2 regions of the Pseudaeromonas sharmana genome follow, and region 2 is predicted to be linked to the other one. Evidence: riboswitches for the same ligand, from Rfam matches in the RefSeq annotation. Region 2 holds a riboswitch; the other holds the start of a gene.

Region 1 (14,849 bases), on a different contig from region 2:
TTTCACCAACAAGAAGGGAAAAAATGCAAAAAACTTACCTTGCCAGTTTGTTGACCGGCTTGTGCATGAGTAGTCAACTGTGGGCAGCCACCCCTTACGACATCAATCAAAGTTACGGCGGTGGTAGCGAAGTCAGTTTCAACGGCAAGATCTACGAGGCCAAATGGTGGGCCAATGCCGGCCAGAGTCCCGGTATACAGGTCGCCAACGAGTGGGATTCACCGTGGCGCCTGATTGGCGATGACAATGGAGCCGGTGGCAATGAGACCCTCCCTACCGAACCGCCGGTTGTTGAGCAGCCTCCCGCGACCGAGCAAACCGAGACTGTCTATCTGACCCAGGCTGAGCTCGATGACAAGGAGCGAGCGCTGACCAGCGATGCCACGATGAAGGCAGTGAAAGCATCCATCGAAACCCGCCCCAACGAGCTGGTTGAGCTTGTGGCACCGGGCCGGGAGGACAATCCGCCGAACGTGCGGCTGGTCGAATCACTACTCAGCGAGAGCCAGTTCGAATACCTATTCCCCCTGCGTGCCCCCGAATATACCTATCGCGGCCTGTTACAAGCGGTGGCCAAGTTCCCTGCCCTCTGCGGCAGTTACAGCGACGGTCGCGACACCGAGTCCATCTGCCGTAAGACCCTGGCCACCATGTTCGCCCACTTCGCCCAGGAGACTGGCGGCCACGAGAGCTGGCGGCCAGAAGCAGAGTGGCGTCAAGCGCTGGTTCACGTGCGCGAGATGGGCTGGAGTGAGACCATGCGCGGCGGCTATAACGGTGAGTGCAACCCGAACGTATGGCAGGGCCAGACCTGGCCATGCGGCACCTTCGACAATGGCGAGTTCAAGAGCTACTTTGGCCGCGGCGCCAAGCAACTGTCGTACAACTACAACTATGGCCCCTTCTCCGAAGCCATGTATGGCTCAGTGCGCCCCCTGCTTGATCACCCGGAGTTGGTGGCCGATACCTGGCTGAATCTCGCCAGCGCAATCTTCTTCTACGTCTATCCGCAACCACCCAAGCCCTCCATGCTGCACGTCATCGACGGCACTTGGCAGCCAAATGAGCATGACCGCCAGAACGGTCTGCTACCAGGCTTTGGCGTGACCACCCAGATCATCAACGGTGGGGTGGAGTGTGGCGGCACCAATGAGCACGCCCAGTCTCAGAACCGCATCAATTACTACCGCGAGTTCGCCAACTACCTTGAGGTGCCGGTGCCGGCAGACGAGGTACTCGGCTGTAAAGGGATGAAATACTTCGACGAAGCGGGTGCCGGTGCCTTGCCGGTCTACTGGGAGCAGGACTGGAGCTATGTGGCGGGCAACCCCAACGGTGGCAAGAGCTATGCGTGCAAGTTGGTAGGCTACCAAACCCGCTTCAGCGCCTTTAAGGAAGGGGATTACAGCCGCTGCGTCCAGCACTTCTACCCTGAGGTGGAGGTCACCGACGACGAGGGAACCAACAGTGGCGAGCTCAACCAGCCGCCAGTCGCCCATATAACGGGTCCTAACCAAGCGGCTGGTGGCGCCAGTGTGAGCCTCTCAGGCCAGAACTCGACCGATCCCGAGGGCAAGGCGCTGCACTATGCCTGGACGCTGCCGGCTGGTGTCTCCGCCTCCACCCTGGATCAGGCGACCATCGCGCTGGTACTGGCCAAGCCGACCAACGACACCGAGTTGCAGATCGGTCTACAGGTGACCGACGAGGGGGGCCTCTCCCATAGCACCACCCACATCCTGCTGGTCAAGGGCGAGGGTAGCGGCGATACGACGCCTCCTGCCGGTGACTATCCAGCCTATAAGGCGGGCAACGCCTACAAGGCTGGGGATAGGGTAAGTAATGCTGGCGATAGCTACGAGTGCAAGCCACACCCCTACACCGGCTGGTGCTCCGGTGCAGCCTGGGCTTATGAACCCGGCAAGGGCACAGCCTGGAGCGATGCCTGGATCAAGCTGTGAACGCAGTGAATAAATGACCACCATTTCCATACAATTCATATAATTATGCCAATTCAGACACTGGCTTAGGCCAGTGTCTGAATTTTTCTGGTAGAGGTGGCTTAGGGACGGTTCGAACAAGTCTCTGATATGAGATCATATTTGTCATCTGGAGCCATGAATCAGGTGGCAACATGAGTCATCAGCTCACCTTCGCCGACAGTGAATTCAGCAGTAAGCGCCCTGAGACCCGAAAAGCGATTTTCCTCTCCCTCATGGGGCATAATTCTGCCATGGCAGGATATGACCGCTGCCATTGAGCCGTTTTATCCCAAGGCCAGTAATGGTCATGACAACGACATATAGATTTCAGCCCCTCGGCCTTGCTCTGCACAATAAACAACCAGCGAGACCAGAGTTGAAAATCCGCGTGTCCTTGGTTCGATTCCGAGTCCGGGCACCATACAGCACAAGGCCTTGCAGCAATGCAGGGCCTTTTTGCTATGTGCGTCTGGTCGAAATCTGGCAGCTTCCGGTCGACTTTGAGCGCTGGACTGAGTCTCCACATGTTCGGGGCTCCATCACATTTGCCAACCCAGATCAAATAACAAACAATTGTGATATGAATCAATATTTTAAATACTGAAAGTTAATAACTGTAACGGAATATTAGAGACCACTGTTACATAAGCGACGCATCAGATTTGTTATTTTCAGACTGAGAATCACCGAGAGTAAATACCCCAAAAATGACATTGATGTGGCGCAGGGGATCTTCTGCGCCGCATGACACGGCAGCTGTTTCTATGCACAGGATGTGTCATATGTCGACAGCTTCACCACTGTGCTGGTTTCGTCTGGCTCAGGAGTGAAAGGCAACATGGTGCGAAAGGCCATGACGCAAAGCTACCGGCCTGTTGGTTATTTCTAGCGGAATGACCTATGGCAGCGGGGCTACCTCTGACCATTCATGACGGATGGTCACCTATAAATCAGAAACGGAGAAACAATGCACAACTTCAAACTGTCCCTGCTGGGTTGTCTGCTTGGCATCACCAGCCCGCTGTTGCACGCCGCAACGACCACCCAGAGCATGATCAACCCACAATCAGGCGTCGTGGTCGGTTATTGGCATAACTGGTGCAACGGTGGTGGTTACAAAGGCGGTACAGCTCCCTGCGTCAATCTCGAACAGATCAATCCTCAGTACAATGTCGTTAACGTCTCCTTTATGAAGGTGTACGGCAATGAGGTATTACCGACGTTCAAGCTGGATCCGGGTATTGGTCTGAGCGAGAGTCAATTCATCGCTCAGATTGCCACGTTGAACAGTCAAGGACGCTCGGTACTCTTGGCACTGGGCGGTGCCGAGGCTCATATTGAACTGCATAAAGGTCAGGAGCAGGCCTTTGCCGATGAGATCATCCGACTGGTTGAGTTGTACGGCTTTGATGGTCTGGATATCGACCTCGAGCAAACCGCAATTACAGCGGCAGACAACCAGACTGTGATTCCGGCTGCCTTACGTCTCGTCAAGGACCACTATCGAGCCCAGGGCAAAAACTTCCTGATCACCATGGCCCCCGAATTTCCATATCTGACCAGCAATGGCTTATACACACCGTACTTGCGCGCACTGGAAGGGTACTACGACTGGATAAACCCGCAATTTTACAATCAGGGCGGCGATGGTATCTGGGTCGATGGCATTGGCTGGATAGCACAGAACAACGACACGCTCAAAGGCGACTTTATCTACTACATCGCCGACTCGCTGGTGAACGGCACCCGAGGTTTCTACAAGATCCCGTCAGACAAACTGGTATTTGGTATTCCGACCAACAATGATGCCGCAGCGACCGGTTATGTAAAAAATCCGCAGGATCTGTTCTCTGCTTTCAACAGACTGAAGGCACAGAGTCAGCCGCTGCGGGGAGTCATGACATGGTCTATCAACTGGGACATGGGGCGCGATGCGGCCGGGACCAGTTATGGGGAGTCATTCATCAAGAGTTACGGCCCCTTCATTCATGGACAGCAAATCACACCGCCTACCACAGATGGCAAACCGGTGTTTGCTGGTCTTGCCGACGTGCGTATCAAGCAAGGAACTGCCTTTGACCCTTTGTCAGGAGTAACAGCCTATGACAACGAAGATGGCGATCTGACTGCCAGTATCTCTGTCTCGGGCAGTGTGAATAACCAGCAAATCGGTCTCTATCCATTGACCTATGCCGTGGTGGATAGCGATGGCCATGTGACCGAGCAGTTACGCAGTGCTGAGGTCTATAGCATGACACCGGTGTTCAGCGGGATTTCTGACACAACCATCACTGTTGGCACGACCTTCGATGCGTTAGCCGGCATTACAGCCAAGGATGATGAAGATGGTGATTTGACCAGCCAGATCCAGGTTGTCGGTAGCGTTGATAGCCAGACTGTCGGCAGTTACACCTTGAGTTACCAGGTGATTGACAGTGCCGGTCAGCAGGTGACCCAAACTCGCAAAGTGACGGTACGCGAGGCTGGTGCTGTTTGCGATAACGTGTGGCAAGCCAAGCAGGTTTACGTTGGCGGTGATGTGGTGAACTACAACGGCAAACGCTGGCAAGCCGGTTGGTGGACCCAGGGTGAAGAGCCTGGCACCTCAGGACAATGGGGCGTCTGGCGTCAGCAGGGAGACAGCGACTGTGGCGGTGCGGTACAACCACCGGTCACTGGCGGCAGTGACTTTACCATCGGTGATATTGGCAGCAGCTATGTCGTGGCAAACGGACAGGTCAGCATCGATTTAACGGTTACGACCATGAACGCCGTACAAATCACTGCCCGCTTGCAACAAGGCAGCTCCGTTTTTGGCAGCGTTAGTGCACTGGTTGATGGAACCAGTCCATTGCAACTGGTCGCCAATGGGGTAAGCGCTGGCAATTACGAGCTGGTGATCACCGGGCTGGCCTCTGGGCAGGCACAGGTTGATCACAGTGTGGCAGTTACACTCACGGCTAGTAGTAGTGACTCGGGCAGTGGTAATTATCCCGCCTACGCGGCAAGCACCGCCTACAAGGCGGGTGATCGTGTCAGCAACGGCGGTACCAACTATGAGTGCAAGCCTTGGCCGTATACGGCCTGGTGTGGTGGAACCAGCACTTTCTATGCCCCTGGTACCGGCAGCGCCTGGAGCGATGCCTGGATCAAGCTATAAACCACGCGACACACGCAGGGATTAGATCATAAACCTTTTAGTTACAAGGAGTTAATTCCAAAACCTGCATGGTATAAGGATTTAATTACGAGGGAGGCATGATGCCTCCCTTTTTGCTATGCGCGTCGGGTCGAAATCTGGCAGGTTCTTATCAGCCAAATCCGCTCGACCTCGCTTCGCCTTCACCGTTCTTTCCCAGATCAATTACAACAAAATAAACACTTTGTTGATAATTCAACTTATTGTTGATAGTTTACCTTTATTCCGCCAGCGAGGTCCACCCATCAGCCGAGTCTTGTCACATGCCCAACACCCCTCCCCTGCCCGATACCGAACGTCTTGCCCTGAATGCCGAGCGGCAGCTGGTGTTCACTGTCTTGACCAGCGTGGTAAAGACCGTCGGCAGCATCGTCGGCAAGAATACCGAAGTGGTCTTACACGATCTGACCAACCCGGCTCACTCGGTGGTTGCGATCGCCAATGGTCATATCACGGGGCGCGTGGTCGGCAGCCCGGTGCTGGCAGGCCCCGGCCAGGATCTGGGCTTCAATGCTGTGGTCCAGACCCCGGAGCAAACCGCCAGCCCGGAGCCCGTGGTGCTGGAACATTATCAGACCCGACTTGCCTCGGGGGCGGTACTGCACAGCGCAACGGCTATCTATCGGGACAGTAGCGGCACCCCCTTTGCCGGGTTTTGCATCAATGCGGATCTCAGTGGTCTGCACGCGGCACGCGCCTGTCTCGATCAGCTGCTCGGCACCAGCAGCGTCACCGAGGTCAAGAGCATCGAGCAGCCGGATATGGAGTTACTGATGACCGAGATAATCCAGTCCGCACTCAACACCACCGCCTCCAGCAATCGCGCCATGAAGAAGCAAGCAAAGCTCGAAGCCGTACGCCAGATGCACGAACGTGGCATGTTCATCGTCAAAGGCGGGATTGAAAAGGCCGCCGCCGCCCTCGGCGTCAGCCGTTACACCATTTACAACTATCTGGATGAGATCAAGTCCATGCCGCCCACTCAGACGGCAGAGCGGTAATGACTGCGCTCGGCAGAGAACACCTTGATCACCGCCCCAGTAACCCAGCATGAGCCACAGCCGCATGAATCAGCCCATAACGAGTCCACTCAACACAAGCCACGCGATTGTCCGCTACCCGACTGAATTGCCCTTCCCGTTTGCCAAAGCGGTCGCGGCCAATGGTTTTTTGTTTCTCTCGGGCCAGGTTGCGATGGATGACAGTGGCAGCCCGCAGCATGGGGATGTCCCCACCCAGACCCGCCTGATCCTGAACAATCTGCAACGAACGCTGATCGCCTGCGGCGGAGCCTGGGAACAGGTGGTGAAAGTCACGGTCTGGCTTTCGGATATGGCCCATTTCGCCGCATTCAATCAGGAATATCAACGCCATTTCCCGGCAGGATTTCCGGCTCGCTCTGTGGTCAGTTGCCAGCTGGCGTTTGGACTGGACGTCGAGATTGAGCTGCAAGCCTGTACCCATCAATCATCCCCATCACCCCGGAGCCATGCCGATGCCTCTGCACATTGAAACCCCATATGTTGAATCTCGTGCCTTGAGTGAGCGCAGCGGACGCGCCATCTGGCTGAAATTCGAGTCCGCACAACCCTCCGGCTCCTTCAAGCTGCGCGGTATCGGCCATGCCTGCGAGACCTATTATGCGCGGGGTGCCCAGCGCTTTATTTCGTCCTCCGGCGGCAATGCAGGGCTTGCCGTGGCGTACGCCGGACGGCAACTGGACGTCCCGGTGATCGTGGTGGTGCCTGAAACCACTCCGGCGCGCGCCAGGGAGTTATTGCGCTTGGAGCAGGCCGCAGTGATCGTGCACGGCGCCTCCTGGCAGGAAGCCAATGCCTATGCCCAATCGCTACTGGCTGCGGGCGACGCGTTCCTGCATCCCTTTGATGATCCGCTGTTATGGCAGGGGCATGCCTCCATGATCGATGAAATGGCGCGTCACGGTCATAAACCCGATGCGATTGTGCTCTCGGTAGGCGGTGGCGGCTTACTCTGTGGGGTGGTAGAGGGCTTGCAGCGTAACGGCTGGCAAGATATCCCCGTGCTCGCCGTCGAGACCGAGGGCACCGCCTCGCTGCATGCCGCCCTACAGGCCGGTCATCCGGTGGAGCTGGCCGCGGTGCACGGTGTGGCCACCTCGTTGGGCGCACGACGGGTCTGTGATCAGGCGCTGACCTGGGCTCATTCCCATCCGATCCACGCCCTGCGGGTGTCGGATCCGGCGGCTCTGGGGGCTTGTGAACAGTTCCTTGCCGATCATCGTGTGCTGGTTGAGCCCGCCTGTGGAGCGGCCCTGTCGGTGGTGTACGATGGGCATCCCGTGCTGAATGCCTATTCGAAACTGGCCATCATCATCTGTGGCGGCGCCACCACCACGATCGATCAGATCCGCCAGTGGGCTGCGGCCTGTTAGCCGGTCGCTCCCGGTAGGCCCTCGCGGGCCCAGCGTCAGATGCCGAGTCCCGCCCCCTACAGCACAAGGCCCTGCAGCAATGCAGGGCCTTTGGGCTATGCGCGTCTGGTCGAAATCTGGCAGCATCTGGTCGGGCACACAGACGCGATGCATGGTCACAGGGTCGTTACTTAACCAGCGATACCATTTCCTCGGCAAATGCCCGGAATGTTCTGGCCGGGCGGCCCAAGACCGTTTCAACATCGTCAGTCACCTCGTCGTAGTGCCCTTCGGCAAACCAGTCGAGGATCTCGGCCAGTCGCTCTGCCAACCAGGTATCCATGCCGGCGGCGAGCATCGCCTGCTCCGCGACCGACCTGGAGACAGCCACATAGCGTATGCTTTTCCCCGCCAATTCGGAGAGGATCGCCGCCTGTTCGCTAAACGTCAGAGCTTCCGGACCTGACAGCTGGTAAGTCTTGTTGTCATGGCCGGGCTCGGTGAGTGCCGCGACCGCCACGGCAGCAACATCGCGGATGTCGACCACGCTCTGCCTGGCCTCACGCAACGGCAGGAAAAACTGCCCGGTGGCCTTGATCGATTCAACGCTGGCAAACAGATTTTGATAGAAGGAGTTAGGCTGCAGCAGCGTATAGGTCAGCCCGGAGGACAGCACCAGCCTGTCGGTTTGGGCATGGGTGCGAATGATCTCCGAGCCTGCCGTCTCGGCCGCCCCCATGCCGGATAACTTGACCAAGTGCGATGCGCCGCTGCGCTTCATCGCCTCGAGCACATTGCTGACCCATTGCCGGTTGTCCGGATGCGCCGCCATCGCCAGATAGACCGACGAAACGCCCTGCATGGCCTGCACCAGGCTGGCAACATCATAAAAATCACCCACACGGATCTGTGCAGGCGCCAGACCCAGCCGGCTCGCCGACTGCAGATTGCGCACCATGGCCAGGAACGAAGCACCTTTTGCCTGCAGTTGCTTTACCACTTCCGCGCCGGTATTACCGGTTGCCCCGAGAACAAGAATTGTCATAGCCCCACCTCTGTTTGTGTCCTTGTCTGGATACCTGGTGCTGACTATAGTTCATCCCATTGAGGCAATTAATCGCCATTAATGCATTTCATTATCCCAAATATGAGACAATCGCCACATGCATGAATTGAGTGGATTGCCGCTGTTTGCCAAGATCGTCGAGCTGAACAGTTTTGCTGAGGCCGCCCGTCAACTACAACTACCGGCGACCACCCTGAGCCGGAAGATTCAGCAACTGGAATCGGAACTAGGCGGCAAGTTACTCAATCGCACGACTCGCTCCCTCTCTCTGACCGAATTGGGCGAGCGGGTGTTACCAAAGGCATTGTTAATCCAGCAAACCGTGAAGGAGCTACAGGAAGAAGCCGAGCATATCTCGACCCAACCGACAGGCAAGTTGCACATCGCCGCGCCACGGGCCTTCAGTGTCAATATTCTCGCACCTTTGCTCAGTCAGTTCAGACAACAACACCCCGGTATCCGAATTGAACTGGATGCCAGCAACCGGTTCCAGGATCTGACCAAAGGCAGCCTCGACTTTGTATTCCGCATCGGTGAACTCGCGGACTCTTCACTGATCGCCCTGCCGCTGACACAGGTTGACTATGAGCTGGTCGCCAGCCCGCAGCTGTTGGCTCATCACGCAGATCCGCAAGGCCCCGCCCATCCAAGGGATCTGCAGCACTACCCAAGCATCCGCAACCATGTCGATGGTTTTATTCTGCCGTGGCATTTGCACAAGCAAGGTGAGGTGTATCAGCACCAGTCAGAGCCGGACCTGCTATCCGATGACTTGCAAGTGTCACTGATGTACGCACTCGACGGGGTCGGCATCGCCTATCTGCCCTATTCTCTGGTGTATCGACCGTTACAGGACGGCAGGCTGGTCACGTTGCTGGATGAGTGGCAACGCCATCATCCGACGGCCTACCTGATTTACCCGGACCGGGCCTATCTGCCACAAAAATCCAAGCTGTTTCTGCAGTTCATCAAGGCGCAACTCCCCCATTTCCAGCAGCGGTTAACCAAACCCGGACACAGATAGCGTCGGCAGCAACGGTCAGGATGCCTGAGAATGCTCGCCGCCGTCACAGCAAGACGTCAGGGACGCAGTGGCAGATTCACGTTGAACAGCCCGAACCGAGCTGGAGTGTGAGCCGCCAGTATTGATGAACGCCGGTTGCCACGGATTGAGCGTGTCAGACGATGGACGTCATGGTCGGGAGGTGCCCCATGGCGCGCAGGGCCAGTTTGCTCCGCCTTAACGCTTGCCATTCGTGGCAAGCTCATCGACCACGATGACGGAGTGACAACGCGGCAACAGGGTCACTATCCGCCCGATCAGGCAGCGTTCAATTCACGGCAGGAGATTGTCAAAACAGCGCAGGCGAATAACGGAAAGGAAAAGCAGCGAATGGGGAAATTAACCAGCGATCATCTCGGAGAAACGGCGAGCCTGACAACCATCGGGGTAGCGGCTATTTAACCAATTTTGCATGCCTTCAGTGGATAATAATCCGCTGATCTTTTGCCAAGTAACACGTTTTTTATTATTTGCGCTCGGACATGGGGTATAACAAATCCAGCGCTCGCTATCGGATGAAATATGTCTGGATACACAGAGTTCCTGTGTCAAATTTAAAAGCATAGAGATTCCTTGCATTATTATTGAGGGCCGGGACAGGCGTCGCCTATCCCGGCAATCCGTTAGAGAACGGATACGTTGGCCGCCTGCGGGCCCTTGGCGCCCTGCTCGACGGAGAAGGAGACACGGTCACCTTCGTTCAATGAGCGATAGCCGTCGCCAGTGATGGCGCGGAAGTGAACAAATACATCGGCACCGCCATTTTCTTGAGAAATGAAACCGAAGCCTTTTTCAGAGTTGAACCATTTAACGGTGCCAGTAGTTTTGGACATGTTTAAACCTACGAAATAAATATTAACATCACACAAGGTGATTATTTTGAAATAACAGGTGGGAGAACTCGAAACAATTTGTCACAGAGGGTGACTGAATTGATAGGGAGGGGCTACTACTTGTTACACTAACTTCATCAGAAGTGGTGCCAAGATACGTGGATTATTTATCGATCACAAGCACTATTTGCAAAATTGATTTTTACTCCCGCTAACCTGCCGATTTATATCGTTTTTTATTTCTTGCTGCCGAATACCGCCCCCGCCTCCGCAACAAGGCTCAGACTTTAGCCCGGGAACCAGGAGCAGGCCGTCGCCGAAGACCAGCGCCTCCTGGCCACCCGCGTCATGGACGCTTGCCAAACCGACCGACAGATGATAACTATTATCAACAAATGGAGGGTAACATCATGTCTGTCAAGAAACTGGTATTGATTCGCCACGGCGAAAGCATCTGGAATCAGGAAAATCGCTTCACTGGTTGGACCGACGTGCCACTGTCGGCAAAAGGCGTGCAAGAGGCCCATGCCGCCGGCCAACTACTGAAAGCCGAAGGTTTCCAGTTTGATTATGCCTACACCTCTGTCCTCAAACGCGCCATTTCCACGCTGTGGGCCGTGCTGGAAGAGACCGACCTGCAGTGGATACCGGTGGAAAAGGACTGGCGCCTGAACGAACGTCACTATGGCGCCTTGCAAGGGCTGAACAAGGCAGAAACCGCCGAGAAGTTCGGCGATGAGCAGGTAAAATTGTGGCGCCGCGGTTTTGCCATCACCCCACCGGCCCTGACGCCGGAGGATCCCCGGTTCCCAGGTCACGACAGCCGTTATGCCACGGTCCCAGCCTCACAATTACCCGCCACTGAAAGCCTGGCGATTACCATAGAGCGCGTCATTCCCTATTGGCTGGAAACCATACGCCCACGCGTCGAATCCGGAGAAAAGGTGATCATCGCCGCCCACGGCAACTCCTTGCGCGCACTGGTAAAGTACCTGGATGACATCAGTGAGGAAGCGATTCTGGAGCTGAATATTCCTACCGGGGTACCACTGGTATATGAGTTTGATGACCAGATGAAACCGGTTCGTCACTATTATTTGGGCAATGCCGATGAAATTGCAGCCAAGGCTGCCGCCGTCGCCAATCAGGGCAAGGCGAAATAACGCATTCGCTTTGCCGAGGCTGTATCAATAATGGCGCCGCATGGCGCCTTTATTATGTCTCTTGCCTGCGCGTCACAGGAAATAAAGACTCACACCACAGCACGGCTAATACGCTGCGCTGCTGTATTGACTGTTTTTTATACTCCATAGGCAAGCCGCTCAGTTTGTATATATGGTTAACAGAGGAGTTAGCAGGATGAAGCAGGCTCTTGAGAGCCTTAATTCGCCCCTTGAGCGATGGCGTTGACAATCATGTCCACAAGCGAATCCGAATTACTGCCCACCCGCGAACAGCTGCTGGAAATTATCCGGCTGCAAACCAATATTGCCCAGCTGGGGCTGGATTTGGGCGGCGTCATGGCGCTGGTCGTCGACCGCACCTTGACATTGACCGCAGCCGATGGCGCCGTGATTGAACTCGCCGAAAACAATTACATGGTCTATCGCGCTGCAGCCGGAATTGCAGCCAGGCAATTGGGGTTGCGACTGCCGATGGAGGCCAGCTTGTCCGGACAAAGCGTGCGCTCCGGGCAGATGATGATCTGTCATGACACTGAGTGTGATGCGCGTGTCGATCTTGACTCCTGTCAGCGAGTGGGTGTCCGTTCCATGCTGATATTACCCCTGCTGCATGTAAGCCTGTGCGTCGGTGTACTGAAGATCATGTCGCGGCAGCCGAATGCATTTAACCAGCATCACGCCAGCGTGTTGCAACTACTGACTGAAGTGCTCGGTGCCGAAATTTTCTTTGCCGCCAAGTACGCCACCCATGACCTGTTCTACCGAGCCACCCATGACGAGATGACCGGACTCGCCAACCGGGCACTGTTCCTCGAACGCCTGCATCATGCCGTCGCCCATACCCGGCGCCATGGTACGCCCCTGGGCGTATTAATGATCGATATGGATGGCCTCAAGGCGATCAACGACCACTATGGCCACCACGCAGGCGATCAGGCGATACAGGCTTTTGCTGGACGACTCAGGAGCATGCTGCGCGGAACCGATACTGTCGCCCGGCTTGGTGGCGATGAGTTTGCCGTACTGATGCAACCGATTGTCGATACAGCGACGCTGGTTCGCCATATCGAGCGGCTACAGACGCAAATGAACCACCCTTATCCTGAGCTGGCGTTTGCCATTGCCGGCAGTGTCGGTTTTGCGATGGCACCTCTGGATGGCATCGAGCCAGAGATCCTGCTGGAGAAAGCAGATCAGTCGATGTACCTCGTCAAACGCGAACGTAAACAGCAGCACTGAGCGACGCCCCTGCCCGCGGTTTGAAGCCGCAGGATCCAACGCGGCTGGGGAAACCCGCGCACACGGCCGGTCAAATAAGACACGAGCCGTGACCATGGAACCAACCGATGACGGCAGGCATGCCGCCATCGTGCCCCCTGAATAGGTTACAGCGTGCTGGTGGAAGACAAGCTGCCAGCATGTTTCCCCAAATGAACGGTGTTGCGCATCACCCGGCCAGTGCGGCCAGCAGGGTTTCAGCGGTCTGCTCCGAAGAGGCTGGATTCTGCCCGGTGATCAGCAGGCCATCACGCAGTACAAACGGCTGCCAATCCGGCCCCTTGCGATAATCACCGCCATTGGCTTGCAGCATCTCCTCGACCAGGAACGGCACCACATCGGTGAGCTGAACCGCTGCTTCTTCACTGTTGGAGAAGCCGGTCACCTGATGCCCTCGTACCAGCGGAGTACCATCGGCAGCGCGGGTATGGCGCAACACGCCGGGCGCATGGCAGACGGTCGCCACCGGTTTACCCGCCGCGATAGCCTGTTCAATCAGGGCGATGGAGTAACGATCCTCGGCCAGATCCCACAGTGGACCATGACCACCGGGATAGAAAACGGCATCGAACTCATCGATGCGGATGTCGGCCAGTTTGTGAGTGGCTGCCAGCAGTGCCGTGGCCTCCTCATCGCTACGGAAACGGTGGGTCGCCGCGGTCTGGAAGTCAGGCTCGTCGCTCTTGGGATCGAGCGGCGGCTGACCGCCGGCAGGCGAAGCCAGCGTGATGTCGCAACCGGCATCGCGGAACACATAATAGGGGGCCGCGAACTCTTCGAGCCAGAAACCGGTTTTCAGGCCAGTGTTACCCAACTGGTCATGGGAGGTGAGTACCATCAGGATACGGGACATAAGATATTCCTTGTCATTACAGCGAGATCGTTCAGAGATAGCGCAGCAACCGGTAGGGTTACCGCTCCGTGGTTAATCGGCCAGGTGCACGATGCACTTGCCAAAGTTTTCGCCCCGCAGTACGCCAATCAACGCCTGTGGTGCCGACTCAAAGCCGCTGATCCTATGTTCACGGAAGCGGATCTTGCCTGCGGCCACCCAGGGTCCCATCTGCTGCAGGAACTCCGGAAAGCGGTGGCCATAGTCATCAAAAATAATAAAACCCTGCATACGAATGCGCTGTTTGAGCAGCGTCGCAGCCAGGAGAGGCAAGCGATCCGGGCCGTCCGGAAGCGACGTCGCGTTGTAGTGGGCGATCAGACCGCACACCGGAACCCGCGCCTTGGTGTTCAGCAGCGGCAGCACGGCATCAAACACCTTGCCGCCGACATTTTCGAAATAGACATCGATACCCTGCGGACAGGCCTCCGCCAGGCGGGTCGCCAGATCCGGCGCCTTGTGATCGATACAGGCATCAAAGCCTAGCTCGTCGACCACATAGCGGCACTTCTCGGCGCCCCCGGCAATGCCGATCACCCGACAGCCCTGCAACTTGGCGATCTGACCAACCACGGCGCCGACTGCGCCACTGGCGGCCGCAACGACCACCGTCTCCCCGGCTTGCGGCTGACCGATGTCCAGTAACCCCATATATGCGGTGAAACCTGGCATGCCCAATACGCCCAGCGCCAACGACGGTTGTACCAGATCGCCCAAGCGGAACAGACCGTTGCCATCACTCAGCGCATACTCCTGCCAGCCGGTGTAGGCCATCACCAGTTCGCCAACCGCATAGTCAGGATGCTGCGAGGCGATAACCCGGCTCACAGCACCGCCGACCATCACCTCACCCAGCGCCACTGGCGGCGCATAGGATTTGGCGTCGCTCATCCGACCGCGCATGTAGGGGTCGATAGAGAGGTAGAGCGTCTGCAGCAACACTTGTCCGGCCTGAGGTTC
Region 2 (14,849 bases):
GTACTCACCTGGCGGCAGGGCGCTGAGATCGTAATCGAGCGTGCCCTGTTTGCTGCCGCCCCACTGCTGGGTGGCGACCTGCTGACCGTGCTGGTCATAGACGTGCAGTGACACCTCATCGGCGGCATTCGCCAGATAGATCTGGCCGCGCACCGGCTGTTCGTGCTCCAGCGTCAGGCTGCTGCTCGGTGCCATCACCTCCTTGCCCACCAGGTTGGTGCTCTGCAGCACCTGCTGGGTATCCTGCATCACCAGCGCCTGCTGTTGCAGCACGCGCAGGTTTTCGACCCCTTCGACCATCGAGAACTGCGCCAGCTGGGTGACATACTGGGTGCCATCCAGCGGGTTGAGCGGATCCTGGTTCTGGATCTGCGCCACCATCATCTGCAAGAACTCGTTACGCAATTCGACACTGCCGGTGCCACTGCCCGTACTGGATGAAGAAGAAGATGACGATGACGCAGCCGTGCCGCTGTTATTGCTAGCGACCTGGGTGGTGGTGTGGCTCTGGAAACTGCTGCCGCGCGCCGTTTCCAGACTGCTGACCTGTGCCAGACTCATGTGCTCTCCTTACGCCGCAGTCACTGCGGGTTTACATCTGTCCCAGACGCAGCAGCCCCTGCTGCATGCTGCCGATACGGTTCATCACTTCGACCGAGGTCTCGAACGAGCGCGAGGCACTCATCATGTCGGCCATCTCCTCCACCGGGTTGACGTTGGCGGTGTAGACATAACCGTCACCATCGGCCAGCGGATTATCCGGCTCCAGTCGCTTCTGCACCGGGCGGTCCGACTGGGTGACACCGGCGATCTGTACCTGGGCCGATGCCATGCCATCGGCCTCCTGTACCCGCTGGTACAGGGTGGCAAACACCGGCTTGATGGCACGAAACGCGGTCTCTTCGCTGCCGGAGACGCTGTCGGCGTTCGCCAGATTCGAGGCGACGGTGTCCAGCCGGACGGTCTGGGCGCGCATCGCGCTGCCGGCGATGTCATAAATACGGTTGAAAGCCATGATCAGCGTCCTTCAATGGCCTTGGCGAGGCCGGAAATTTTCAGGTTGAGAAACGTCAGGCTGGTCTGGAAATCCATGGCGTTATTGCCGAATTTCGCCTGCTCGACCCCCAGTTCAGCCGTGTTGCCATCGGCCGCCGTCTGGTAGGGGACGCGGTACGCCGGCGACGCCAGCGCCTGGTTCAGGCCAGCACCGAGATCGCTGCCGCTTTGTCCCTGCTCGACACGGCGCGCGACATCGGCGAGGATCTGCTGGTAGTCGACATCGCGAGCCAGATAGCCCGGGGTCTCGACGTTGGCCAGGTTACCGGCGATGATCTGGGCGCGCTCGGCACGCAGTTGCAAGGCGTAAGGGTGAACACCCAGGGCCTTGTCAAAATTGAGGGACATAACGGACTCTCCTGTTATCCAACGGGAATGTCAGCTTTATAAACAAGAGTCATGCCAACAATTGAATCCTTATTTATCAGCTAGTTACACTATGTCCCGCCCCCTGCTTCCGCCGGAGCGGGAAATACACCTTCCGCATCGGAAACGGGCTGTCGTCGCACTGCTGCTGATGATGGTGAGCGGCAGCCTGTGGGCCGGAGAGCTGGAAGCCGAACTGACCCGGGTGGCAACGGCCCGACTGGATGAGTACCTGGCCGCCCGGCAGTGGCCGGCGGGCAGTCGTCAGCTGCATGTCTGGCTGCCGGACGGCGCGGCCCACCTGCCGCCCTGCCAGCAACCGGTCACGACGGTGCCGCTGAGCAGCGGCGGACAACCCTGGGGCCGCCAGCTCTACCGCCTGAGCTGCAGCCAACCGGCCTGGGGGCTGCAGGGACGGGTCGATCTGGCGCTGACGCTGCCGGTGCTGTTCACCAAGCGCGACCTGCCACGCGGACACACGCTGGGGCTTGAGGATCTGGACGCCAAGGAGACCGATGTCACCCGCCTGTACCGTGACATCGCCGTGCGCCCGGAAGAGGTGATCGGCCGCCAGACGCTGCGCCGCATCCGTGTTGGCCAGCTGCTCTCCGCCGGCCAGTTGCAGGCGGCACTATGGGTGCGCAAAGGTGATATCGTGGTGATGCGTGCCGGGGAAACCGGCTTTGCCGCCACCATGAAGGGCGAAGCGCTGGAAGCCGGTGGCCCGGGCGACAGCGTCAAGGTACGCAACCTCAGCTCTGGCAAGGTGATCCAGACCTGGGTGGTCGAACGCGGTATCGTCGAGACCCGCTACTGAAAAAAATTGCCGCCTGATTCAAGTTTCTTTTCCGCCCGGTCGCTTGATTGGGGATAGCAGAGCGTTTTGGAGTCGAAAAAGATGAAAATTACCCGCACCGATTTCAGTCCCCTGACCCCGCGTCAGCAGAGTGAGCCGGCCGCCGTCACCCCGCAGAGCCGCCCCGCCGTCAGCCAGAGCCAGACCGTGTTCAGCGGCACTGTGCGTGAGCTGGAAGCGGTGCGCGCCGGGTTGGCACAGACCAGTGAGGTCGACATGGACAAGGTGAGTGCACTGCGTCAGGCGATTGCCGATGGCCAGCTGCCGCTGGATCTGGATGCGCTGAGCGCCGCCATCGTCGATCTGCACCGGTCCTGAGTCGATGACCGCTACCTCGACACGCGATCAGATCAAACTGCTGCTACAAGAGCTCAAGCAGGACGTTCAGGATTACCGCCGTCTGCAGCTGATGCTGCTGGAACAGCGCGACCTGTTGATCAGTCACGACAGTCAGGGACTGCAACAGCTGCAGGAGCGCCAGCACCTGCTGATGGAGACCCTCAGCGAGCGCGCCCGCCAACGCGTCGCCCGGTTGCGCCAGCTGGGATTGAGCGCCGACGATCAGGGCATGCAACGGCTGTTGTCGCGCCTGCCGGAACCCTTGCGCCATCAGGCCAATGCCAGCTGGCACACCCTGCACCAGCTACTGCAACAGTGCCAGACCCAGAACGATATCAATGGCCGACTGTTAGCCAGCCAGGTGGAACTGGTGCGCAAGCTGCTGCAACCGCAAGACAGCTATCCGCAACCGTTGGGTAATTAATGACCTGTCAACGATGACAGGTGGCAAGAAATAAGTTCCCGTCGCAGCCAACCGGTTATTCCACACCATGCCAGCACAGGGCGTAAATAGTATTCCACAGTGCAAGCCATTTCGATAAAAACATTATTTATCAAAAGGTTAATTATTATTAACCCACTTTGCGTGATATTTTGAATAATGCTATTTTCCGGATGGAATAATTTAAAATCACCGCTAACGCCGCGTCAGCGAATTATCGTGGTCGCCTCAACGCCGCCGCGGGCGCTGCGCCAATTCATCCAGCACTTTCTGTTCCGCCTGCAACTGGCGTTGCTGCGCTTCCTGCTCGCGGCGTGACAACAGCTGCTCCAGCCCTTTGACCCGCCCAAACTGACTGCGCAACAAGGCCTCGTGGCGCTGCAGATCGCTGTGCGCCAACGCCAGCTGTTGCTGTTGATGGGCTTGCAGGCGTCGCAGCTGCTGCTGCATGCCGCTGCGATTTTGCCAGGCTAGCGGCGTGGTGACGCCGGCGGGCATCGCCAGCGCCGAACTCAGCTGTTGCAGCCGCTCCAACCGCTGTTGTTCGCGCTGCCACTGCTCACGTAGCTGGCCGCGTTCCTGGCCAAGCTGCTCCAGCGTCTGTTGTTGCAGTTCAAGATAGGGCTTGAGCACCGCGACCTCCGCTTATCACGCCAGCACCCGCGCCAGCTGGTTGGCACTGTCCTCCAGCGAGGCGGCGTCATGCAGTCCTTGCTGCAGATAGTGTTCAATCTGCGGATAACGCTGCACGGCGTCGTCCATACCCGGATCGGCACCCGGCTGATAACCGCCCAGCGGCAGCAATTCGCGCACCTGCTGGTAACGTCCCCACAGCTGACGCAACCGCGTCGCCTGCTGTAACCAGGCCGCTGGCACCACCTGCGGCATCACGCGGCTGACCGAGGCGCCAATATCGATGGCCGGATAATGGCCCTGCTCGGCCAGACGCCGGGTCAACACCACGTGACCGTCGAGGATGGCGCGCGCGGCGTCGGCCACCGGATCCTGCTGGTCATCGCCCTCGGCGAGAACCGTATAGAAGGCCGTCAACGAACCGGAGGCGTGCTGGCCATTGCCAGCCCGCTCTACCAGCTGGGTCAACATGCTGAACACTGACGGCGGATAGCCGCGGGTGGCCGGCGGCTCCCCGACCGCCAGTGCAATTTCGCGCTGGGCCTGGGCATAGCGGGTCAGTGAATCCATCAGCAGCAGCACATCCAGCCCCTGCTCGCGGAAATACTCCGCCAAGCGGTGACACAGCTGGGCGGCTCGCAGCCGCAACAACGGCGACTGATCGGCCGGCGCGGCCACCACTATGGCCCGCTGACGCCCCTCAGGACCCAGCGCATGTTCGATAAACTCGCGCACTTCGCGTCCGCGCTCACCGATCAGGCCGACGATCACCACCTGGGCCCGGGTATTGCGCGTCATCATGCCCAGCAGCATGCTTTTACCGACCCCGGAGCCGGCAAACAGCCCGAGCCGCTGTCCCTTGCCCGGCGTCAGCAGGCCGTTGATGGCGCGCACGCCGACATCCAAGGGGGTGGTCACAGGTTGACGCGTTAACGGATTAGGGGGCGACTGGAACCAGGGCACCCAATCGCCGGCCTCCGGCAGCGGCAAGCCATCCAGCGGTTGCAGCAGGCCGTCGACCACCCGTCCCAGCAGGTGATGGCCGATGCGGATCTGCTCATCGCTGGGCAGGGCTTCGACCCGGGCGCCAGGATACAGGCCACTCATGGGTTGCAGTGGCATCAGGTAACAGAGTTCGCGGTTGAAACCAACCACTTCAGCCGACAGGGTCTGGCCATCGGCGGCATAAACCCGACAACGCTGTCCCAGCGCCAGCGGACAGCCGACCACCTCCAGCGTCAGTCCGGTCACCCGCACCAGGCGCCCGAAACGGCGCGGTGGTGGTACCGGTGTGGCCGCCAGTTGCTGGCGCGCCCGCTGCAGACGCTGCAACAACGCATCACTCATGTTCTGCGTCCGCCGTCATCGTCTGCAGTACCGGTTGTAACAGGCCATCCAGCCGCTCGCCGAGCCGCGACTCGACCACGCCGTGGCACGCCTCGACGCGGCACTCGCCGACTTCCAGCGCCGGATCGACGCGCAGCGGCCAGCCGGCACACTCCGTAATCGACAGCGCCGCCAGCTGGGCGGCATCGCTGGCACTGATAAACAGCGCTATCTCCTCGGCCGCGGCCGGCAACTGGGCAAGCGCCTCCTCGACCAGAGCGGTAATCTGCTGCGGCTGCAGGGCCAGTTCGCGCAACAACACCTGCTGCGCCAGCTCCTGCACCAGCGCCGCCAGTTGTTGTTGCTGTGCCGCCTGCTGCTGGTGCAGCCACGCATCCAACGCCTGCTGTAGCCCCTGCAGGGGCTGCAACGCGCTATCGATACGCTCACGCGCCTGCTGCAGGCCCGCCTGCTGGCCTGCGGTCAACCCTTCGGCATAGCCCTGCTCATAGCCGAGGCGCTGGCCCTGCTCGCGGCCTTGCTGTTCACCCTGCTGGCGGCCTGCCGCCACGCCCTCGGCAAACCCCTGCTCAAACCCTTGCTGCTCATCTCGCGCAGCGAGCGGTTGTCGCGGGCCGCCCAATGTCGGGAAACGGTAGGCATAGACGCGCGCTGGCATCCGGGACGTCTCACTCATGATCCACTCCTGCTGCCTTCAGGCTGCCCTCAGCTCAGTACCGGCTCTTCGAATAACTGGTATTCGATCTCGCCCTGCTCGACCAGCTCGCGTACCAGCTGCATGATTTCGTTGCGGGCATCGGCTACCTTGCGCACCGAGACCGAGCCCTGGCTCTGGATCTGCGCCTCGAGCGCCTGCGCCATCCGTTTCGGCATCGCATTGAGCACCGCCTTGCGCAGGCTGACCTCGGCCCCCTTGAGGGCAATCGCCAGCAGATCCCCCGGGATCTCCTGGGTCAGGGTCTGCAGTGTCTCGTCGCTTTGACGCTTCAGCGTGTCGAAATCGAACATGTTCTTCTCGATCTCCACCGCCATCTGTTTGTCATGCAGACGCAGCAGATCCAGCATCTGGGCCCGATCACCCTGATAACGGTTCAGGATATCTGCGACCTGGCGCACGCCATCGATGCGGGTACCGGCCTGCTCGGCCACATACGACAGGCAGCGATCCAGGGTGCCGCGCAGCTCCTCCAGCACCAGCTCACTGACCTCTCTGAGGTTGGCGACCCGCAACAGCAGTTCATCATGCTGCTCCGCCGGCAGCACATCCAGCACAGCCGAGGCGGTATCCGGGGGCAAGAAGGCGAGCAACACCGCCTGCATCTGCGGGTGTTCATGGCGGAAGAAACGAGCCAGCACCTCTGGCGGAACCCACTGCAGGCGCTCCAGATCCTGGCTCATGACATCGCCATAAATGGAATCCAGCAGACTGCGCGACAGCTTCTCGCCCAGCGCCAGATCCAGGGTTCGCTCGAGGTAATCACGAGAGGCACCGCTGATACCGCTCTGTTGTCGGTACTGGCTGAAGAATTGCTGCAACGTCCATTTCGCTTCCGGCGAGCTGACGCCCGGCAAGCGAGCCATACAGGTGGTCAGCTTCTGCACCTCATCCCGGCTCAATCGCTTGAGCACCCGGGCTGCGGCATCCGGCCCCATGCTCAGCAACAGGATCGCCGCCTTCTCCAGCGGTTCGATCTGGATGTCGACAGCGGACTGATTGAAATTAATGTCGCTCATTGCCACTCACCCATAGCTTGATCACATCGGCCACGCGGGCCGTCTCCTTGTCCGCCAACAGCTGCAGATGTTTGAGCTGGACCTCGAGATCCGAGCCTGGCTCCGGCAGCATCTCCAGTTCAAAGCCATCATAGGCGACACCACCGTCATCACCACGGGCGGCGGTCGCCAGCGGCACCTTGCTGACCTGGGGCTCGCCGAGCAGAGCATCCTCACGCCGGCGCAAGCCAGGTTCAGCGTCGGCCAGGGCCAGCGCGACAGCGGGTTCGTCGTCAGCTGCGGTGTGCGGCGGATGCTGTCGTACCAGTTGCTTGACCAGGGGGCGTACGCCGAGCAGCAGCAAGGCCAATCCCAGCAGTCCGCCCACCAGATAACGCAGCGAATTCTGCCATACCGGCTCACGCCACCATTCGCTCTCCGGTGGTGTCAGCGGTGCCATCACCGCCGGATTGAAATCAAAGCTATTGAGGCTGAACTGATCGCCGCGCGAGGCATCAAAGCCCACGGCGCGCTGCACCATCTGCTGGATCTGATCCAGCTGGGCCTGACTCCAGCCCCCTTTCGGTGCCAGCTGATTGTTCAACAGCACAGCGACACTCAGCTGTTGCAGGCGCCCTTGCTGAAAGCGGGTATGCACCACGGAGCGGCTGTTTTCATACTGACGATTGAACTCGTTACGCTCGGTACGGGTGTCGTTGCTCTTGGCTGCGGTGGTGGCGTTGCCATCGTTAGCCGCCGTAGTGTTCTCGGCCGGTTTCTTGACCGGTGGCTGGTTCGATAGCGAACCGGGAATACCCAGCGCCAGGTTGTCGACTGTCTTGTCCGCCTTGCCGCTCTCGCTGCGCATCACCCCCTTGGGATCGATCTCTTCGCGCGTCTCCTCGACGGTGTTGAAGTCGATGTCAGCAGCCACCTGTACCCGGTAGTTTCCCGCGCCCAGCAGCGGATAGAGCATGTCGCTGGCGCGCTGCTTGATGTACTCCTCCTGCTTGCGCACGTACTCCATCTGCTGCACCGACAACTTGCCGAAGCCGCCTTTATCGCCCAGCTCGCTGCTGAGCAACTGGCCGGCCTGATCGACGATGGAGACCGATTCCGGCTTCATGCCGGTGATGCTGCCGGCTACCAGGTTGGCAATCGCCTCAACCTGTCCGACCTCCAGAGTGCGACCCGGTTGCAGATCCAGTACCACGGAGGCGGTGGGCTTTTCCTCTTCACGACCGACAAACAGGGTCCGTTTCGGGATCGCCAGATGGACACGCGCACTGCGTACCGCATCCAGCGCTATGATGGAGCGAGCCAGTTCGCCCTCCAAGGCATGGCGATAGCGGGCCGTTTCCATGAACTCGCTGGTGCCAAGCCCGGACATCCCGTTCAGCCCCTCGAGCCCAGCCGGCAACGCCGCGCGAACCCCGCGTGCAGCCAGGGCCATGCGCACCTGCGCCAACTGACCTTCCGGCACCAGCACCTGGCCGCTGGAGGAGTCGAGACGGAATGGCACCTGCTCTTTCTCCAGCAACTCGAGAATGTTGGCGGTATCGTACATCTCCTGCTTGCCATACAAGGGCACATAGTTCTGGCTCGCCGTCCACAGGATCACCACTATGATTGTCGCCACCAGGGCGGCCATCAGCGCGATCACCAACAGGGAACGGTTATCCCGGGACATGCGTCGCCAGTTGCGCAACCAATCTGTGGTCCGCTCACGCAGGGAGGGGGACGGCAGAGCTACTGCCGGTGCCACATCACTCATCTCTCATCCTCACAGCGGCAGGCGCATGATATCGTCCAGACCGGACATCAGCTTGTTGCGCACCTGCATCAGGGTGGCAAAACTCAGACCCGCCTTCTGGCTGGCGACCATGGCACCGACCAGATCATCGCTCTGACCACTGTCCACCGCCGCCATCATCTGCGACGCGACGTTCTGTTGCTGATTGATGCTGCGAATCGTGTGCTGCATCGTCGTGGCGAAGGAGTCATCAGCATCGCTGGCCCGCGCAATGGCCGGTGCACCGGACTCAGCCAGCTGCTGCAGCCCCTGCATCCGAGCCAGCATGGCGTTCTGAGTCGTGATGGCATCAATTTTCATATTTGTCTCCGGAGTGCAAGCCGTCAGGCCCGAATCATCTGGTCAATATCCATACCCTGCTCGCGCATCGCGGCCAGCTTGTAACGCAAGGCACGCGTCGTCAGGCCGAGGGCTTCTGCTGTACGGGTGCGATGGCCATCGAAATGGCGCAGTGTCTCCAGCACATACTGGAACTCCGCCTGCCGGCGGCTAGCCGCCAAGCCCTCACCGAAGGCCGGCAAGGCGTCACATTGCGTACCGCGTGAACCCGATGACGGCAACATCAGATCGGCGGGTTGCAGATGCAGTCCGCGGGCGAGAATCAAGGCCCGCTGGATCACGTTCTCCAGTTCGCGCACATTCCCCGGCCAGTCATGCTGCAACAACAGACGTAGCGCTTCGGCCGTCAACTGAAAACCGGGGCGGCAGGCATGTTTGGCGATGAAGTAATTCGCCAGCGGCAGTATGTCGTCACGACGCTCGCGCAGACTCGGCCAGCTCAGCGGCAACACATCCAGCCGGTAAAACAGATCTTCACGGAACACGCCCTGGGCAACACACTCGCGCAGATCGCGGTTGGTCGCGGCAATGATGCGCACATCCAGAAGGATCTTCTGATTGCTGCCCAGCCGCTCCACTTCACGCTCTTGCAACACCCGCAACAGCTTGGACTGTAACAGCAGCGGCAATTCGGAAATCTCGTCCAGCAGCAGGGTGCCGCCCTGCGCCAACTCGAACTTACCCGCTTGCGCCGTTACCGCACCGGTAAAGGCCCCTTTGTTGTAACCAAACAAGATGGCTTCGAGCATGCTTTCGGGGATCGCCGCACAGTTGATGGCCACAAAGGGCCCTTCGGCACGGGGAGAGACATCGTGGATGAAGCGGGCCAACCGCTCCTTGCCAGTCCCGGATTCACCGCCGATGAGAATCGACGCTGAAGTCTGGGCGGCGCGGCGCGCCAGTTGCAGCACCTGGCGACTGGCATGGGAAACGGCCACCAGGTCCGGGACGGCCTCACTGACTCCGAGCGCATGTTGCAGGCAAGCACTCAGTTGCTGGGTATCGAACGGTTTGCGCAGGTAGTCGATGGCCCCCGCCTGCATGGCTTCCGCGGCCTCCCGCCCCTGTGTTGCCGAAACCATGGCGATCACCAGCATATCGGCTCGACGTTGTTGCAGGCGGGTAATAAAGGTCGCCAGCGGCATATCCGGCAGACTGGCATCGACCAACAGCAGTCGTGGCGCATCGCGGCTGACGGCAGCCAAGGCCTGATTGGCACTGGCACACGGCATCACATCGAAACCGTGCATCGCCAGTTCCCGCGTATCAAGATAACGCGCCGGATCCACAATCAATAATGGCAACCGCCCTGCGGCTACCATGGGAATATCTGCCCGCGGGGCAGTAAGTACACTCAACGTCACGACTGACTTCCTTTCGAAAAAACTGCCTGTTCCGATTGAAATCCAGCCAAATGCAGTCCACAGAGTACAAAGACTCCGACATCGCGGTAAAAGCAAGACTCGCCAGGTGGCAACGCTCCCGCCATCTGGGATGCATGGTCCGAACCATGCGTCTCACACCTGCCTTGGCAACCCCGCTGTCATGGTCATCCGCTGAGATGACGTTAGACCGGAAGCTTTGCGTCCTGCCCTTTCGGAACAGTTTGCCGTTTCATGCAGAGATGGACGCCATCTCGTCATGGCCATATCGGGCGACAGCAACATCCAATATGGATAAAACAGATCGGGAGGAAGGGAAATACAACAAATAAAGAATGGAAACACAGTGTGGCATGTCAACAGTCCGTTGCCATGGCAGCCCCGCTATCGTCATCACCCTTGGGTGATCCCAGACCGGAGGCTTTGCGTCCCGCCCTTTCGGTGCAGTTTGCCTTCATCCTGACAATCCCAGAACAACCGCCATTGGCTGCTCATATTTGCTTCCTGGTAACAGGAAGTCGGGATTCCGGACTGATAATATCGCTTCCGAATGAAAAGACAATCACAAAAACAAACAATAACTTATTAATATTCACCGAATTTTACACTTTGCCGCTTTCGCATACTGGTTATTCCTCGCCGGCAGGATCATCCCAAGGTCCCGATGACCTCAATCTGCAACTGCTCCGGGATCTCGTTGTAAGAGACCACTTTCAGGCCACGCGCAAAACTGCGGGCATAACGACTCAGCAGCGGGCGCAACTGCGGCATGACGACCAGCACCGGCGGATGGCCCAGATGCTGCAGCTGATCGCGGACCTGAGGCATCATTTGCTGCAGCTGGCCCAGCAGGTTGGGATCGACCGGGAAGCCATCCAGCTGCACCTTGCCCTGTTGCTGCGCTTGATTCAGCGCGGTCAGCAGCGTCTGTTCCAGACGGTCCTCCAGGGTGAAGGTGGCTAACAAAGTGCGCTCACCAATGATCTGGCGCATCAAAGCGCGCTTCAGCGCGCAGCGTACATCGGAGGCGAGCAAGATCGGATCCTTGGTCAGCTCACTGCTGTCCAGCAAGGTGGTGGCAATCACCCGGATATCCTGCAGGCTGACCTGATCCCGGAGCAGTTGCCGATAAACGCGCAACTGCTGGATCGGTGTCAACGCCGTATTCAGCTCCTCCGCCAGCTTGGCCGAGATCGAGGCCAGATGCCCAGAAAGACGGCCCACCTCCTCATGCCCGAACAGCTCATCCAGATGCTCGCGCATCAGTTTTGAGCTATGGGTGGCAATCACGGTTGCCGCATCGACCACTGAATAGCCGAGATTCAAGGCGCGGGCCTTGTGCTCTGGTGCTATCCAGACCGCATCCAGCCCATAAGCGGGGTCCCGGGTCAGTTCACCGTCGATCTGGCCGTAGGTCTGGCCATTGTCGATCGCCAGCAGTCGCTGACTGTCTACCTGGCCACCGCCGACCGGCACGCCCGCCAGCTTGATCTGGTACTGATCGGGTGCCAGATGCAGGTTGTCACGGATACGCACCTCCGGCAGCAGAAATCCCATCTGCTCGGAGAGCGTCTTGCGCACCCCGCGGACACGCTGTAACAATTCAGCCCCCTTCGCCGCCTCAGCCAGCACCACCAGCCGGTAGCCCAACTCAATCGCCAGCAAATCCAGATGGGGCAGATCCTGCCACTCCAGCTGTGCGGCCGGCTCCTCGCGCTGACGTGCCAACGCCTCGATAGCGACCAGAGGCGCCTCGTCAATGACACGCCGCTGCAGACGCCAGCCGACATACGCCAGGACTGCGGCAAAACTGAGGAAGGCCAGCATCGGCATGCCAGGCACCAGCCCCAGCACCAGCATGACGCCGGCAGCCGTAAAGATGACACGAGGCGAGGCCAGCAGCTGACGCCCCACCTGATCCGACATCTCCCCTTCATCGTTGATGCGGGTCACTATGATGGCGGCCGCAGTCGACATCAGCAGGGAAGGTATCTGGGCTACCAGGCCATCACCGATGGTCAGCAGCGCATACCGCTGGAAGGCCTCGCCGACCGCCATTGCATGCTGAAAAATACCGATGGCCAGGCCACCCACCAGATTGATCACCAGTACCAGCATGCCGGCGATGGCATCGCCGCGAACGAACTTCGACGCTCCGTCCATGGCGCCATAGAAGTCGGCTTCCCGTGCGACCTCCTCACGCCGCAACTTCGCCTGATGCTGGTCAAGGATACCGGCGTTGAGGTCGGCATCGATCGCCATCTGCTTGCCGGGCAAGGCATCCAGCGTGAAGCGGGCCGACACCTCCGAGATCCGCTCGCCCCCCTTGGTAATCACCACAAAGTTGATGATCATCAGGATGATGAACACCACCATGCCGACCACATAGTTGCCGCCAATCACCACCTCACCGAACGCCTGGATCACCTTACCAGCCGCATCCGCCCCCTCGTGGCCGTTGAGCAATACCACCCGCGTCGATGCCACGTTCAGTGACAGACGCATCAAGGTCGCGATCAGCAGTACGGTCGGAAAGACGGAGAAGTCCAGCGGTCGCCGCGCCGAGACCGAAACCAGCAGCACCAGAATCGACAACACGATGTTGAACGTAAACAACGCATCCAGCAGCCAGCCTGGCAGCGGTAATATGACCATCGCCAGCACGGAAAGCAGCAACAATGGAATGCCGGTATAAGAGTGCGTCATGGCTCGCCAGTTCACGGAGTACCTCGAGGTTTATGAAGGTCAGGCGGTATCGGCAGCAAGGGGAGCGGACGCGGTGCCCGTCCCCGGCCGGCGCGATAGGCCTCCAGTTGCAATACATGATTCAGGACATAGGCGACAGCGGTATAAAGAGCCGCCGGCACCTCCTGATCGATACGAGTCGAGTAGTAGATGGCCCGGGTGAGGTCGGGAATGGTCAGCACAGTCCGTTTATGGCGGTTGGCAACGTCCCTGATACGCAACGCCATGCTGTCAACGCCCTTGGCGATGACATACGGCGCCTTGGCACGTTTGGGATCGTAACAGATGGCCACGGCATAATGGGTCGGGTTGACGATGACCACATCGGCTGTCGGCACGCGCTTCTCGATACGGGCGCGGGCAAACATCATCTGAACCTGGCGAATACGCCGTTTGATCTCCGGATTGCCCTCGGTACTCTTGTGTTCGTCCCGCACCTCCTGCTTGGTCATGCGTAACTGACGCAACAGGCTCCAGTGTTGATAAGGCACGTCCAGCAACGCCACCAGCATCAGTACGCAGCCGAAAATCACAAAGGCCAGCGCCAGGATGTGCAGCCCTTGCTGCAGCGCCACCGATGGCGGTTGACGGTTCATCAGCAGCAATTGGGGCCAATAGTGGTGCAACAACGCGGCCAAGGTACCACCCAGCAGGGTGATCTTGAGGAAGGACTTCAGCAACTCCATCAGACTGTGGGACGAGAACATGCGTTTGAGGCCGCTGATCGGGTTCAGCTTGCTGAATTTAGGCAGTAAATTCCCCCAGGCCAACACCATGCCCCCCGGGACCATCGACAGCGCAATCAACAGCCCCCCCAGCAACAGAAACAGCGGCAGCAGCGTCCATAGCATGTCGATCAGCGCCTCGCCGAGCCAGCGGGTCATCATTGCCGGAGAACGGGCACCCTTCCAGTCAAAGGTGGCCGGCCCCTGCATCAAACGCATAAACAGATCGCCAAACCGGGGCACCAGCCAGAACATCGCCAGCCCGCCAAACAGCATCAGCCCTGCCGAAGCAAGCTCCTTGGAACGGGCAACCTGCCCCTGCTCTCGCGCCTGACGCCGCTTGCGCGCCGAGGGTTGCTCCGTCTTGTCCTGACTGCTGGCGTTACTCATGGCGCCATCACTCGATGCAGGGTCGTCAGCGCGTACTCCACCAGCGTCAGATAGCGACCGGGAACACCGCTTACGGATAACCAGACCGCCAGCAAGCCAAACATCAGCGTCATCGGAAAGCCGAGGGAGATGACATTCAACGCTGGCGCCGCGCGGTTCATCACGCCGAAGGTGAGGTTGACCAGCAACATGGCGACCACGGCCGGCAGTGTCAGCGCCAAGGCCGCCGCCATGCTCCAACCCAGCAACCGGATCACGGCATCCAGATCCAGTTGGTAAAGGCTGCTACCAACCGGCCATAACTGAAAGCTGCGCGTCAGCAGCTCCAGCACCAGCAGATGGCCATTTAGGCTCAAAAACAGCAGCGTACAAAACACCAGCATCAGCTGGCTCAGAATCGGGGCACTGTCACCGTTGACAGGATCGTTCATCATCGCCATCCCCAGACCCATCTGCAGTGACAGGATCTGGCCGCTGAGCGTCATGACCATGAACAGCAGTTGCAGGCACAGACCGAAAATCAGCCCAAACATCACCTGCTCGAACGCCAGGACCAGTGCCTGTAACGACAGAGGGTCAAGCACCGGCATCGGCGGTACCAGCGGCGCCACCAGCAGCGCAAGCAACGCGCACAACAGCAAGCGTACCGGCGTGGAGATCCGGCTATCCCCAAACAGTGGCAACATCCAGAATGCGGCACTGA

Evidence for each region. Region 2 has a riboswitch for cyclic di-GMP ahead of ACFOSS_RS08355 (sigma-54-dependent transcriptional regulator). Riboswitches for the same ligand answer to the same signal wherever they lie in the genome.
Region 1: linked by a shared signal. The riboswitch ahead of ACFOSS_RS07165 (immunoglobulin-like domain-containing protein) and the one ahead of ACFOSS_RS08355 (sigma-54-dependent transcriptional regulator) in region 2 are both predicted to bind cyclic di-GMP.

What each region holds. Positions count from the first base shown of each region.
Region 1 is NZ_JBHSAF010000006.1:147,995-162,843, forward strand. Features, by position in the region: gene ACFOSS_RS07155 (glycoside hydrolase family 19 protein) at 24-1,961, shown strand; partial or broken gene ACFOSS_RS07160 (IS5/IS1182 family transposase) at 2,135-2,288, shown strand; cyclic di-GMP riboswitch class I at 2,805-2,902, shown strand; gene ACFOSS_RS07165 (immunoglobulin-like domain-containing protein) at 2,950-5,142, shown strand; gene ACFOSS_RS07170 (helix-turn-helix transcriptional regulator) at 5,445-6,182, shown strand; gene ACFOSS_RS07175 (RidA family protein) at 6,247-6,693, shown strand; gene ACFOSS_RS07180 (pyridoxal-phosphate dependent enzyme) at 6,677-7,594, shown strand; gene ACFOSS_RS07185 (SDR family oxidoreductase) at 7,761-8,618, opposite strand; gene ACFOSS_RS07190 (LysR family transcriptional regulator) at 8,737-9,663, shown strand; gene cspE (transcription antiterminator/RNA stability regulator CspE) at 10,326-10,535, opposite strand; gene gpmA (2,3-diphosphoglycerate-dependent phosphoglycerate mutase) at 10,946-11,698, shown strand; gene ACFOSS_RS07205 (diguanylate cyclase domain-containing protein) at 11,951-12,958, shown strand; gene ACFOSS_RS07210 (type 1 glutamine amidotransferase domain-containing protein) at 13,167-13,850, opposite strand; gene ACFOSS_RS07215 (NADP-dependent oxidoreductase) at 13,923-14,849, opposite strand, start outside.
Region 2 is NZ_JBHSAF010000007.1:129,945-144,793, forward strand. Features, by position in the region: gene ACFOSS_RS08295 (flagellar hook assembly protein FlgD) at 1-561, opposite strand, end outside; gene flgCL (lateral flagellar basal body rod protein FlgCL) at 593-1,015, opposite strand; gene flgB (flagellar basal body rod protein FlgB) at 1,018-1,404, opposite strand; gene flgA (flagellar basal body P-ring formation chaperone FlgA) at 1,496-2,239, shown strand; gene flgM (flagellar biosynthesis anti-sigma factor FlgM) at 2,321-2,596, shown strand; gene ACFOSS_RS08320 (flagellar protein FlgN) at 2,601-3,041, shown strand; gene ACFOSS_RS08325 (flagellar FliJ family protein) at 3,288-3,692, opposite strand; gene ACFOSS_RS08330 (FliI/YscN family ATPase) at 3,708-5,039, opposite strand; gene ACFOSS_RS08335 (FliH/SctL family protein) at 5,032-5,715, opposite strand; gene ACFOSS_RS08340 (FliG C-terminal domain-containing protein) at 5,745-6,773, opposite strand; gene fliF (flagellar basal-body MS-ring/collar protein FliF) at 6,760-8,460, opposite strand; gene ACFOSS_RS08350 (flagellar hook-basal body complex protein FliE) at 8,536-8,865, opposite strand; gene ACFOSS_RS08355 (sigma-54-dependent transcriptional regulator) at 8,889-10,268, opposite strand; cyclic di-GMP riboswitch class I at 10,432-10,525, opposite strand; cyclic di-GMP riboswitch class I at 10,658-10,749, opposite strand; gene flhA (flagellar biosynthesis protein FlhA) at 10,935-13,007, opposite strand; gene flhB (flagellar biosynthesis protein FlhB) at 13,004-14,146, opposite strand; gene fliR (flagellar biosynthetic protein FliR) at 14,143-14,849, opposite strand, start outside.